One region of the Arthrobacter sp. R1-13 genome, then DNA from elsewhere that is predicted to be linked to it. Evidence: riboswitches for the same ligand, from Rfam matches in the RefSeq annotation. Region 1 holds a riboswitch; the other holds the start of a gene.
The links. Region 1 has a riboswitch for cyclic di-AMP ahead of M1D88_RS19770 (hypothetical protein). Riboswitches for the same ligand answer to the same signal wherever they lie in the genome.
Positions count from the first base shown of each region.

Region 1 (5,905 bases):
GAGGGCAGTAATGTGTCAGCCCTGCTTTCGGCGGGATGCGCGTACCGTTGGCAGTCGATGGAGACGCCTCTTCAGGGGTGGAGGGAGCGGCAGGCAGATGGATAGAAACAAGCTCATCGACGATGGGTTCACCGGATTTCGGGCGTTTTCGAATCTGGAAATAAACAGGATTCCGCAGGGTCCCGGAATCTTTGCTGTGCTGCTCCCGGAAGGATTCCAGCCTGTGTTTCTGGCAAAGAGCACGGCGGGGCGGTTCAAGAAAAAGGACCCTTCACTGAATCCGGCCGAGGTGGCCGCCGAATGGGTCGACGGGGCCGACATACTTTATGTGGGGAAGGCTGGCATCGGCAGTAAGGGCAACCGTGGCCTAAGGAGGCAGATCCAGGAACTCGTGGATTTCGGTCAAGGGAAGCCACCCGGTCACTGGGATGGAAGGTTGCTCTGGCAGCTAGCCGACGCCAAGTCCCTGCTTGTCGCTTGGAAAGAATTGCCCCCGGATCAAGTGAACCGCGCGGAGGCGGAGTGCCACGCAGCCTTTCATGCCGTTCACGGCTCACTTCCGTTCGCCAATCTTGTCCAGGCGCGCGCAAAGAACTAAATATTCCTCAACCGTTATAGGTGAACCTCCCGCCCACAACGGTTGCCGCCACTGGCATACGGGCGAAAACGTCGTCCGGAACAGCCAGCGGGTCGCCGTCGAGGATCGCGATATCCGCCCGGTCTCCAACCTGGATCCGTTTCCGTCCCCGGGCCGACGCCGCCAAGGCCTCTTTCCGTGTGATGGACTGCTCAGGGTGCCAAGGCTCCCGCCCGTCCTGCCTTGACCGGGTGGTCGCCGCTGACATCGCCGCCCATGGATCCAGCGGCGCTACCGGAGCATCAGATCCCAGCGCCAGCATGGCTCCCGCTTCCAGCAGTGAGCGCAAAGGGAAGGCCCGGTCAGTGTGACCGGCCCAGTTTGCCTCTGCCGCATCCCGGTCATCCAGGGCGTGCAGGGGCTGGATACTGGCAGTCACGTTCAGGTCGGCGAACCGGCGGAAGTCCTGCTGCCGGACAAACTGGGCATGTTCGATCCGCCCCGGAATGCCGGCGCGCTCGAAAGCGTCGAGCGCCACCTTGTTTGCGGCGTCGCCGATGGCGTGGACAGCAGGAACAAACCCTGCCTCCCCGGCCCTCTCCAACAGCGCCAGCAACTCGGCTTCGCTCACGGTGAGGACTCCCTTTCCGCCATGGGGGTAGGGGTCCACGCAGAATGCGGTGCGCGTGTTGAGGGAGCCGTCGATGAGAACCTTCATCGGTCCGACGCGCAACAGGCCGCTCCCGGGAAAGGCTTGCCCGGTACGGAGCCCCAAGCCGGCGGCGCGCCCAAGGTGCTCGGCATAGACCCCGACGTCGACCCTCACCGAGTCGAATCCGGCCGCCTCGCGCCTCATCCAGGCATCCCGGTTCCACGCCATTTCGAAGTCCACAATGCCGACTATCCCGCGCGACGCTGCAATTCTTGCGGCATCGGCCACCCAGCCATCCACCAGAGGGTCAGGAAGCTGGTCCAACTGGCGCGTGACGGCGAACGCTGCGTCTTCCCGCAGCAGGCCATCGGCATCGAGGAAAACTCCGTAGCGCTTGGCAGCCGCACTGTTCAGCCACACACAATGGAGGTCGTGGCTGAGGAGTGCCGTCGGCTGGCGCCGCGTCACGGCGTCGAGCATCTCCAGTGTGGGAGCGTCGCTCCACACAGCGTCCCGGAATCCGACGCCGACCAGCGTCGTGTCGGACTCCATGCCGCCCAGGTGGGGGCGGAGGAGCTCGACGGCGTTCGTCGCCGACTCTGCGCGGGAAAGATCCAGCCGCTGGGCAGCAAGTGCCCACTGAGTCATGTGGACATGCTCGTCCCAGAGTCCGGGGATGGCGCAGCCGCCGTCGAAGTCCACAACAGTGGGGCGAGCCGGATGGTCTCCCGCCGGCGAGATACGAGAAACCACCCCGCCAGCGATGTGAATGTCAGAGCATTCCGAATCGCCGGGTTGCCGGATGGAGGCAAGAACTACATCGGACGGGGCGGCCGCGGAGGGGTGAACCATAGCAACAGGCTAGGCGTGCAGGAGCAAGCGGCAAAGCGAACCCCGGTGGCGGCAGGGTGATGCGCGTGGGATCTAGGCAGCCTTGACGAGCGGGAGTTCATCCCAGTGCGTGGTGTAGCGCGGGGACATCATGTCGCGTTTCATGGTCCAGTCCGGGCCTCCCCTGATGCCGGCGTGACCCAGTCCGATGGAGCCCCGGCCATAACGGCGGGCCACGTCCTCCAGAAGAGGGCCGATGCCGCGTTCCTCGTGAGGGTTCTCGAACGGAGACAGGGGCGGTTGGTTCCCCGAGGGGCGCAGATCGGTCACCATGATTCCCGCTTTCGCATATTTGATTCCCTCCTGGATCTGCGGCAACAGAGCATGCGCTGCCCGGGTAAGGAGCACGGGATCGGCGGTGGGCATCGGCAACCTGATGCAGGCCGACGGGTAGGAAGTGTCCTGGGGGTTGTAGTAGGACGTGGCGGCGTATGCCGTGAGGACTCTGGTCTGCAATCCGTGCTTGGCCAGCCTGGCGCTGGCCTGCTGACCGTAAATGCTGAGGACCTGGCGAAGTTCATGGACGGTAGTGATGGGCGTGGAGAAGGACCTGCTGAAAATCAACTGGTCCCTGCCGATCCGCTCCTCCTCCATCGGAATGCATGGTGTGCCCTGAAGCTCCAGGACGGTGCGCATCACCATCACTGAGAAGCGGTCCCGGATCATCACAGGATCTGCCTTTGAAAGGTCAAGGACCGACTGGATTCCCATGGCATTGAGGCGTTTGGTCAGGCGGGAGGCGATGCCCCAGATCTCGATCACCGACAGCCGGGCCATCAGTGTTTCCCGCTGGGCGAGGGGGAGGGAATCCCAGAGGCAAACACCGTTGAAGCCCGGATTGTTCTTGGCCCACTTGTTCGCAAGTTTTGCCAGGGTCTTGGTTCCTGCGATTCCGACGCACACCGGCACGCCTACGTTGCGGCGCACGGCGGCCTTCATCTCCAGTCCAAGCCGAAGGAGCTCATCCGGGGTTCCCTTGACGCCAAGGAAGGCCTCGTCGATGCTGTAGACCTCCAGCCAGGCCGAGAACCTGCTGAGGAGTTCCATCACGCGCGCGCTGATGTCGCCGTACAGCTCATAGTTGCTGGACCTGGCCACCAGGCCCCACTCCTTGACCCGTGGTGCGATCTTGAACCAGGGCTCGCCTACCGGGATGCCCAGTGCCTTGGCCTCGGGTGACCGGGTAACGGCACACCCGTCGTTATTGGAGAGCACAACCAGTGGCCGACCTTCCAGGGATGGGTCAAAGGCACGCTCAGCCGAGGCATAAAAACAGTTCACGTCCACGTGGGCGATCTGCTGCATCCGGTGCATCATTGCCGGCTTAGACATGGTGGAGGCACCTCGTGGCCACGCCCCAAATGATGAGGTCGGACAGTGCTGCAACGCGGATATCCGGGTAGTTCGCACTTTCCGCCTGGAGCAGGACGCCGCTTTGTCTGATGCGGAGGCGTTTGATGATCAGTTCACCGTCCAGTACGGCGATGACCACGGACCCGTCCTTGGGCTCCAGGGCGCGATCGACGATCAATTCGTCCCCGTCGCTGATGCCCGCCCCCTCCATTGAATTTCCCGAGACCCTCACCACGTACGTGCTGGTGATGTCCTTGATGAGGTGTTCGTTGAGGTCGATCCTGCCGTCAAAGTAGTCCTGCGCTGGCGAGGGGTAGCCTGCAGCCACCGCCACAGGGGAGATGAGAACCGTGAGCAGCGAGCTGCCGGCGGCTATCATACGAGGACCCACAATAATGCCCACAACACACCTTCATTCGAATATATGTTCGATAATTCAGTGTACTGCGAGGTCGGACAAAAAGGCCTATCGCATCCGGATGGTGCAACGTGACTCGCCGCCAACCTTTTCCTGTTACCTAAACGTGACTTTAAGGGAGGGTTTCCTGTACGGTTTGTGCGTGGCCCATCTGGATCGGGCCGCGTCCGGGCTGACGCCGAGCTCTGCCACATCCCGGACTCCCAACACTAAGGCAGAGACGGGGGACCCAGAGTCTTCGGGCCGCTACCCAGCGGCCCGTGGGGTGAAGCCGTCACGTCTAACGTGCCGGCCGGTTGACCTCTTCCGAACCCGACAGCTAACCTCGCAGGCGTTGAGAGGCAACCATCATGTCCCGTTCTTTCGATCAGTCGCGCCCTTTACGCGCCGGACGGCATCGCGCAGAAGCTGCGCCATCCGTCAAAACCCCCAGCCCAACAAACCCCGCCGCGGAAGAGCCGAACCTCGGGACGGCTCCCACGGACCCCGTTTCCACCACCGTGATTCCGGCCGCGCCGATTCCCGCAGAACCTGAGCCCACTGCACCGGTTTCCACCGTCACGCGGCGAAGCAGGGACAGGCGCCCGGCCTTTGAAGTACCCCCTGCCCCCAGGACTGCGCCTGTGACTGAAGCCGCTCCGACGACCGTGCAGGAGAGCTCCGCTCCGGAAACCGCACCCATAGCCGAAGTGCGTCCCGCCCCCGCAGCGACGCGACGGAGCAGGACGGGGCGCGCGGCAGTTGAAAAGCCAACGGTGAGCGCATCGGCCGCCGCTGCAATCGACGCCCAGACGAGCGCACATAGCCCTCAGCTGGCTGCCGTATTCAGTTCCAAGCCCGATGATGTCCTGAAGAAAGCCGTTTCGGTTCGTGTCATGGGTCAAAGGATGGCCGTCGTAGCCGGAGCCTTTGCCGTGCTGCTTGGCGTAGGAGCAGCCAGCCAGGCCACAGAGCTGCCCTTCTTCGGCAAGGAAACTTCCGCCCAGGAGGCCCCCGGCACAACGAACGCGACTCGGGCGACCTCCGGAATACGGCCGACCGCCGGAACCACTACCCCCCGGCCAACCGTCTCGGCCACGTCCCCTGGGACAACCAGCGGCACCCCGGCCCAAGCGGCGGCCGGTGCCGATGTCCCGGCGGCAGCGGATCAACAAGGCACTAGCCTGCCTGGTGTGGGCAGCCTCCCCATGCCGGTGGACGCTCCCACCCTGGCGGCAATAGCGGCTGCCTCCACCGCCGCGGCTCCGCCCGCCTCTGCCACGTCCCCGAACGCCCAGCCTCCGGCCTCTTCCTCGAACCCTCAGCCCGCGCCGGCCTCGCCAACGGCGGCACCGGCTCCTGCGACAACCGCAGCACCAGCACCAGCACCAGCACCGACACCGACACCGTCGCAGTCACCGAGTACACTGCTGACGCCAGTTACCGGCTTGCTCGACCCCTTGCTGGGCACGGCCACCGCTACGGCTCCCGCAGCCGTGGACGGCGCTGCGGAAGACGTCGTCGATACCAGCACTTATGCCAGCAGCCGCCTGGCCTCGTACGGATGGGGCGCCGAGGAGATGACTGCCCTGAGCACCCTTTGGGACACCTCAGCTGGGTGGCGCGGCAGCCAGGTGGACAGGGGCATGAGCTACATCAAACAACGCTATGGTTCCCCGACCAAAGCCTTGGAATTCCGCGCAGCGAATAACTGGTACTGAGGCCTGCTCCGGGTTTCGTGCCGGCGTCAGGCCCCCACGTACGCTGCCAGATGCTCACCTGTGAGCGTGGAGCGGGCTGCGACAAGGTCAGCGGGAGTGCCTTGGAAGACGATCCGGCCGCCGTCATGGCCGGCACCGGGACCGAGGTCGATGATCCAGTCGGCGTGCGCCATCACCGCCTGGTGGTGCTCGATGACGATGACCGACTTGCCGGACCCGACCAGGCGGTCGAGCAGACCCAGCAGGTTCTCGACGTCGGCCAGGTGGAGGCCCGTGGTCGGTTCGTCGAGGATATAGACCTCACCCTTCTCCGC
Region 1 is NZ_CP096420.1:4,270,570-4,276,474, reverse strand. It holds gene M1D88_RS19790 (hypothetical protein) at 98-598, shown strand; gene M1D88_RS19785 (amidohydrolase family protein) at 606-2,081, opposite strand; gene M1D88_RS19780 (Y-family DNA polymerase) at 2,154-3,452, opposite strand; gene M1D88_RS19775 (LexA family protein) at 3,445-3,876, opposite strand; cyclic di-AMP (ydaO/yuaA leader) riboswitch at 4,082-4,239, shown strand; gene M1D88_RS19770 (hypothetical protein) at 4,242-5,591, shown strand; gene M1D88_RS19765 (ATP-binding cassette domain-containing protein) at 5,618-5,905, opposite strand, start outside.

Region 2 (5,905 bases), 1.1 Mb from region 1:
CGGTAGGGCTCGGTATCAACGATTCCGTTGGCGCGGAGCACCTTGGCGATCGCGGAAGCGTCGATGGAGTCATCGAAGTCTATGGTGGCAATGACATTGGAGCGGTCCTCAGGATTGACGACGTACGGCGTCGCATACTCGGAAGCATCCGCCCAGTCGTAGATGCGGCCGGCAGAGTCTGCTGTCCGCTTCGCTGCGAAGTCCAGGCCTCCGTTGGCATTGAGCCACTGCACCTGAGCGTCCAATGTCACCAGCGTGGCCAACGCGGGCGTGTTGTAGGTCTGGTTCAGCAGGGAGTTGTCGATTGCCGTTTGAAGATCGAGGAAATCGGGGATCCACCGGCCGCTCGCCTTGATCCGGGCTGCCCGCTCCAAAGCTGCCGGGGAAAACAGCCCGAGCCACAGGCCGCCATCGGAGGCGAAGTTCTTCTGCGGCGCAAAGTAGTAGACGTCAGTCTCGGCCACATCCACGGCGAGCCCGCCCGCGGCGGAAGTTGCGTCCACCAGGACCAGTGAACCCTCGTCAGCGCCGAGGACACGCTTGACGGGGGCGGCAACACCGGTGGAGGTCTCGTTCTGCGGCCAGGCGTAGACGTCAACGCCGGCTTCAGCAGCAGGGGCGGGCCGGGTGCCGGGCTCAGCCTTGATGATTGAGGAGGTCTCAAGGAAGGGCGCCTTGTTGGTGGCAGCGGCAAACTTCGAACCGAACTCACCAAAGGACAGGTGCTGGGCTTTCCGTTCCACCAGCCCGAATGCGGCGACATCCCAGAATGCAGTGGACCCGCCGACGCCGAGAATGACTTCGTAGCCTTCCGGGGCCTGGAAAAACTCGCTCAGGCCTTGACGGACGGATCCAACAAGGTTCTTTACAGGTGCCTGGCGGTGGGACGTTCCCAGCAGCGTTGCCGAAGCCGCGGCCAGTGCAGCCATCTGCTCCGGGCGGACCTTGGAAGGGCCGGCACCGAACCGTCCGTCCTTGGGTAGGAGGTTGGCGGGAATAGTGATGCTGGTGTCGCTCACAATGGCTCCAATTTTCGACTTTGGACGTAGGAGATGGCCCGGCAGGTAACGGTTGCTGCAACTAAGACTCCCGTTTATTCTGCCTGACGGGGCCCACTGACGGAATTTGATCGTCACACTGCGGTCATGACCAACACCGCCGCTCATTTGGTTGGGTAGTGATTATCCGGAGTAGTTCAAAATACGTTAAGCTGGCCTGACGTACAGCACCGGGGCCGGGCTGCGTTGCGGAGGCCCCATGGGACCGCCGGCACGGTCCGGCATGAGGTACGGCTGACGGACGCAAGATACTGAGCTCGAGGAGCTGAGCTGGATGACGGATCTGATCGATACAACCGAGATGTATCTTCGGACGATTTTGGAGCTTGAAGAAGAAAACATTGTGGCGCTTCGTGCCCGCATTGCAGAGCGACTGCGTCATTCGGGGCCCACTGTCTCGCAGACCATTGGGAGGATGGAGCGGGACGGGCTTGTGGTTGTTTCGGGTGACCGCCACCTGGAGCTGACGGAAACAGGCCGGAAACGCGCCACTGAGGTCATGCGCAAGCATCGCCTGGCCGAGCGCCTCCTCGCCGATGTGATCGGTCTGGACTGGGCATACGTCCACGATGAAGCATGCCGCTGGGAGCATGTAATGAGTGAGCGGGTGGAACGTCGGATCTACGAAATGCTCGACCATCCAACGGAGTCCCCATACGGGAACCCCATCCCCGGGCTCGCTGCACTGGGCGGGGAAGCCTCGCAGCCCCTCAGCGACGGCGCAGTTAATCTCCTGGTGGCAATGTCGGCTTACCGGGTCAACTCCAATGTCCGGATCAGCAGGCTTGCCGAACCGATCCAGGTGGAGCCCGAACTCCTCGTTCAGTTGGACGAAGGTGGCATCCGGCCCGGGGCAACCATTTCGCTGGAGCGAGTGGGCGAATACATCTCAGTGCGCGTGCCGGACATCGAAGGTGCGCTGGAACTTCCGCCCGAAGTTGCGGCTCACGTGTTTGTTACGGTCAGCTGACCGTCCCTCATCAGCGGCCGCCCGGGACAGTGTGCGTGGAGCAGACCAAATATAACGAAATTATTACTGCGCCATTTAATCGCCTATAGTTGAGCACTAGCGCCGATACTAAAGCGTTACCTGATCTGAAGCCGAGCTCTGCCAGCAGATCAGGTGCACGAGTCACCTACTGGCAGAGGTGGAGGAACCACAACCGGCTGTTGAGAAACAGCCTTGGGGTGAAGTCCGCCAGCAGCAAGCACACCAACGAAGGGTCCCTCTTAGGGTTCCTCTGTGCCGGAAAGCTTGCGTGGCGGACCGGATCTTTGCACTCTCTGATCCGAATCCGACAGCTAACTTCGCAGGCTATCCAGAGAGGAAGACCTTTGACCACCCAGAACGCCAGGGGCCGTCGCCGTGCGACCGGTCCTGCTTTGGAGCTGCAAGTATCCGAAGCTGTCGCCGCCGCTGGCCGTCCCCGGGACCCGCACCGGGATGCACGCCGCAAACGCAGCCCTTTTCGTCAGGTCACAGAATTCGCCGGCGCCAGCGGTGTAGGGCAAAAGGCAGGCATCGCCCTGGCAGCCACAGGCTTGATCCTCACAGTCACGGTTCCGGCCACAAGCCCCCTGGCAGCCACCGGCGGCGTCGGCTCGACGGGTGCTGCCCTTTCCGCCTCTGTCCAGCCTGAAGTCTCCGCAGCTGCGGGCGCAAAGGTTGATTTCAGCCGCACCACCGTTTCCACCACCGGTGATCCCGACGGCAAGCTCAAGCAACTCCTCAGCGCACAGTCCGCCGGCAGCGTCAGCCGGGCAGCGTCTGCCGGAAGCCTTGGGGCCCCACTGGATTCGCTCATAACTGCCTCCCCCTTCGGCTACCGCGTCAGCCCCATCACCGGCGGCTACGGAGAATTCCACCGCGGCCAGGACTTCGCTGCCCAGTGCGGTACCGCCGTCCATGCAGCAGCCAGCGGCACGGTCACTTTTGCCGGCTGGCATCCCTTCGGAGGCGGAAACCGCGTGGTCATCGATCACGGTAACGGGCTCGAAACCACGTACAACCACTTGTCCTCGTCCGATGTCCAGGTGGGCCAGACAGTAACCCGGGGCGACACTGTGGCCCTGAGCGGGACCACAGGCGCGTCAACCGGCTGCCACCTCCACTTCGAAGTAATGGTCAACGGCGAAGTTGTCGACCCCATGGGCTGGCTCTGATTTAGATGATGGATTACTCTCACATTTCTGTGACATGCCGTGACCTGAATGTGACATTCAATCCAAAGTCCTGTACCGTCTAAACCACGCCAACTTTTCCGAAGTTGGCGCTCTTGAGTGGATTGCCTAACTCTGCCACCGCTCAAGGTCCGTTCGCATTACATCGTCTGGCAGAGGCGGGGGAACCAATTTTGGTCTTCGAAAGAAGACCTTGGGGTTAAGTCGCGAAGCTTCTCACGAAGCCAAGTGGCCGGGTGACTCCCATCCGAATCCGACAGCTCACCTCGTAGGCATTGGGAGAGGCTACTTTCGTGTCTTCACGCCACAATGCTGCGCGCCACCGTGCTCAATCGGTGCGCATGAACCCCTTGGGTTCCGTATCTAAAGCCGTTGCTAACAACGCGGGAACCGTTGGTCGCCAAGCTGCTGTCATTGCAGCTGCTTCAGGGCTCATTCTTGCTGCCGGCCTGCCAGCCAGTGCGGCGGAGGGCAATCCTGGAGTTGCCGCCACCGCGGAATCAGGCTCACAGTCCACTCAGATCGCGGTAACCGCGGAGCCGACCGCCAAGGTCGTTTTTGAGCGTCCGTCCGTGACCACCGAAGCAGCGCCGAAGATCGAGACTGTCCAGGCACAGTCCGAGGAACCGGCAATCGAGCTGACTGCCACCACCGACAAGCCGGCCGCCTCGTCAGCGGCTGCATCGGGCCTGGCAGCAATCGCCTACACCGGCATCGGCAGCCCCTACTTGTGGGGCGGCACCACTCCCAGCGGCTGGGACTGCTCAGGCTTTACCCAGTGGGTCTACGCCCAGGCCGGCATCAGCATCCCCCGTACGAATGCCTGGACGTCCATGACGCCCACTTCCACTCCCGCCCCCGGTGACCTGGTCATGCAAAACGGCGGTGCCCACGTTGGTATCTACGTTGGCAACGGCATGATGATCAGCGCGCTGAACCCCTCGCAGGGCACCATCCTGCACGCGGTGTCTGCAACAGGCACCTCCTCGTTTTACACCCTTCGCTAAGTAACCCGTTCGGGGCGTTCCGGCCTACCCCCAAGATGCCGGAACGTCCATAGCCCACGGCCTGCCCAGCGCGGTCCGAGGAATACGAAAGAGAGAAAATTAATGACTACACGTGCAACCATTGCACGGCACCGCGCCGAGGTCACCAAGACCAACTCGCTGGCTGTCATTGCCAAGTCCGTCGGCGATAACGCCGGTGGTGTGGGCCGTCAGGCTGCGGTTATCGCTGCTGCCTCCGGCCTGGTCCTGACCAGTGGAATTGCCGCCAACGCGGCAGACACGAGCGTTCAGCGCGAATCCACCTCTGCGTCCACCCTCGAAGTGAAGTCGGCCACCCCGGCGACAATTTCAGCCGCTTCCACGATTGCTATCTCGTACGAGAAGCCTGCTGTCTCCACGACGCCGGCTCCGGTCGTCGAAGCACCCAAGCCTGTCGTCGAGGTGCAGGAAGCCGCCCCGGCAGCTCCCGCCGCTGCCGCTACGGCAACGGTCGCTGCTACCGCTCCCGCACCCGCAGCTTCAAGTGGCATGGGCGCTTCAATCGCCGCTGCCGCCTACGCCCAGCTCGGCGTTGCCCAGGACTGCACCATGCTGGCAACCAACTCCCTGGCTGCCGTCGGCATCAACTACCACGGCTGGCCGGCAGGTTACCTGTCCCTCGGCCGCACGGTCAGCGCTGCCGAAGCTCAGCCCGGTGACCTTGCTTACTACGAGAACGGCGGAATGGGCATGGCCCACATCGCGGTCTACGTCGGCAACGGCCAGGCAGTCCACGGTGGCTGGAACGGCGGAACCACCGCCCTGTTCAGCGTCAACGTCGGCTCCGGCCCGGTCTTCATCCGCGTAGGCGGCTAATACCGGCTCCAAGCAAACAGCAGCCCATCCTGGCTCTGGACCCATACGGTCTGGAACTGCCGCCAGGAGAAACTTCTCGGAAGGACCCCCGTCTTAGGACGGGGGTCTTTCTGCTTTTTTCACGACGACGTTGCCCATCGCCCAAGGATTCTGAGACGGAGCGTAATCGGAATTGCGGCTCGCCGCAAAGGCTGGATTCGGCAATTCGGGCATTCAGTGTTTACTCTGGTGATGTCGATCCTTAGCCCGGACATGCCGAGGGCAGCCGGCCCTCGTGCCCCTGACGGGTGCGGCCGTGAAGAGGTATGCGCATGCGCACACTCGTTCTGAATGCTGGATATGAACCGCTGGCGGTAGTCACCTTCCGCCGGGCGCTGGTGCTTGTGCTCGCTGGAAAAGCCAGCGTGGTGGCCGAGGGCGACGATCCCGTCGTCGGGCCACAGGAGATCCTGGGCCGACCGTCCGTGATCCTGCTCAACCGCTATATCCGGCCAAGGTACAACACTGCGACGGCAGTGAGCCGGCGGGGCGTGCTGCGCCGCGACGGACACCGCTGCGCATACTGCGGCAAGGCAGCCCACACCATTGACCACGTCCACCCAAAATCCAGGGGTGGCGCGCATTCGTGGGACAACCTTGTGGCCGCCTGTCTGCGTTGTAACAACGCCAAGGGAGACCACACCCCATCCGAGATGGGCTGGAAGCTGAGGTTTTCCCCCGCGCCTCCGGTAGGCACCATCTGGCAGATCAAAGAACTTGAGAAGCCCACGCCCGAATGGGATCCCTTCCTCCTCCCTGAATCCG
Region 2 is NZ_CP096420.1:864,657-870,561, forward strand. It holds gene serC (phosphoserine transaminase) at 1-1,019, opposite strand, end outside; gene M1D88_RS04205 (metal-dependent transcriptional regulator) at 1,333-2,028, shown strand; cyclic di-AMP (ydaO/yuaA leader) riboswitch at 2,151-2,390, shown strand; gene M1D88_RS04210 (M23 family metallopeptidase) at 2,394-3,221, shown strand; cyclic di-AMP (ydaO/yuaA leader) riboswitch at 3,351-3,528, shown strand; gene M1D88_RS04215 (C40 family peptidase) at 3,533-4,246, shown strand; gene M1D88_RS04220 (NlpC/P60 family protein) at 4,349-5,101, shown strand; gene M1D88_RS04225 (HNH endonuclease) at 5,413-5,905, shown strand, end outside.
Region 2: linked by a shared signal. The riboswitch ahead of M1D88_RS04210 (M23 family metallopeptidase) and the one ahead of M1D88_RS19770 (hypothetical protein) in region 1 are both predicted to bind cyclic di-AMP.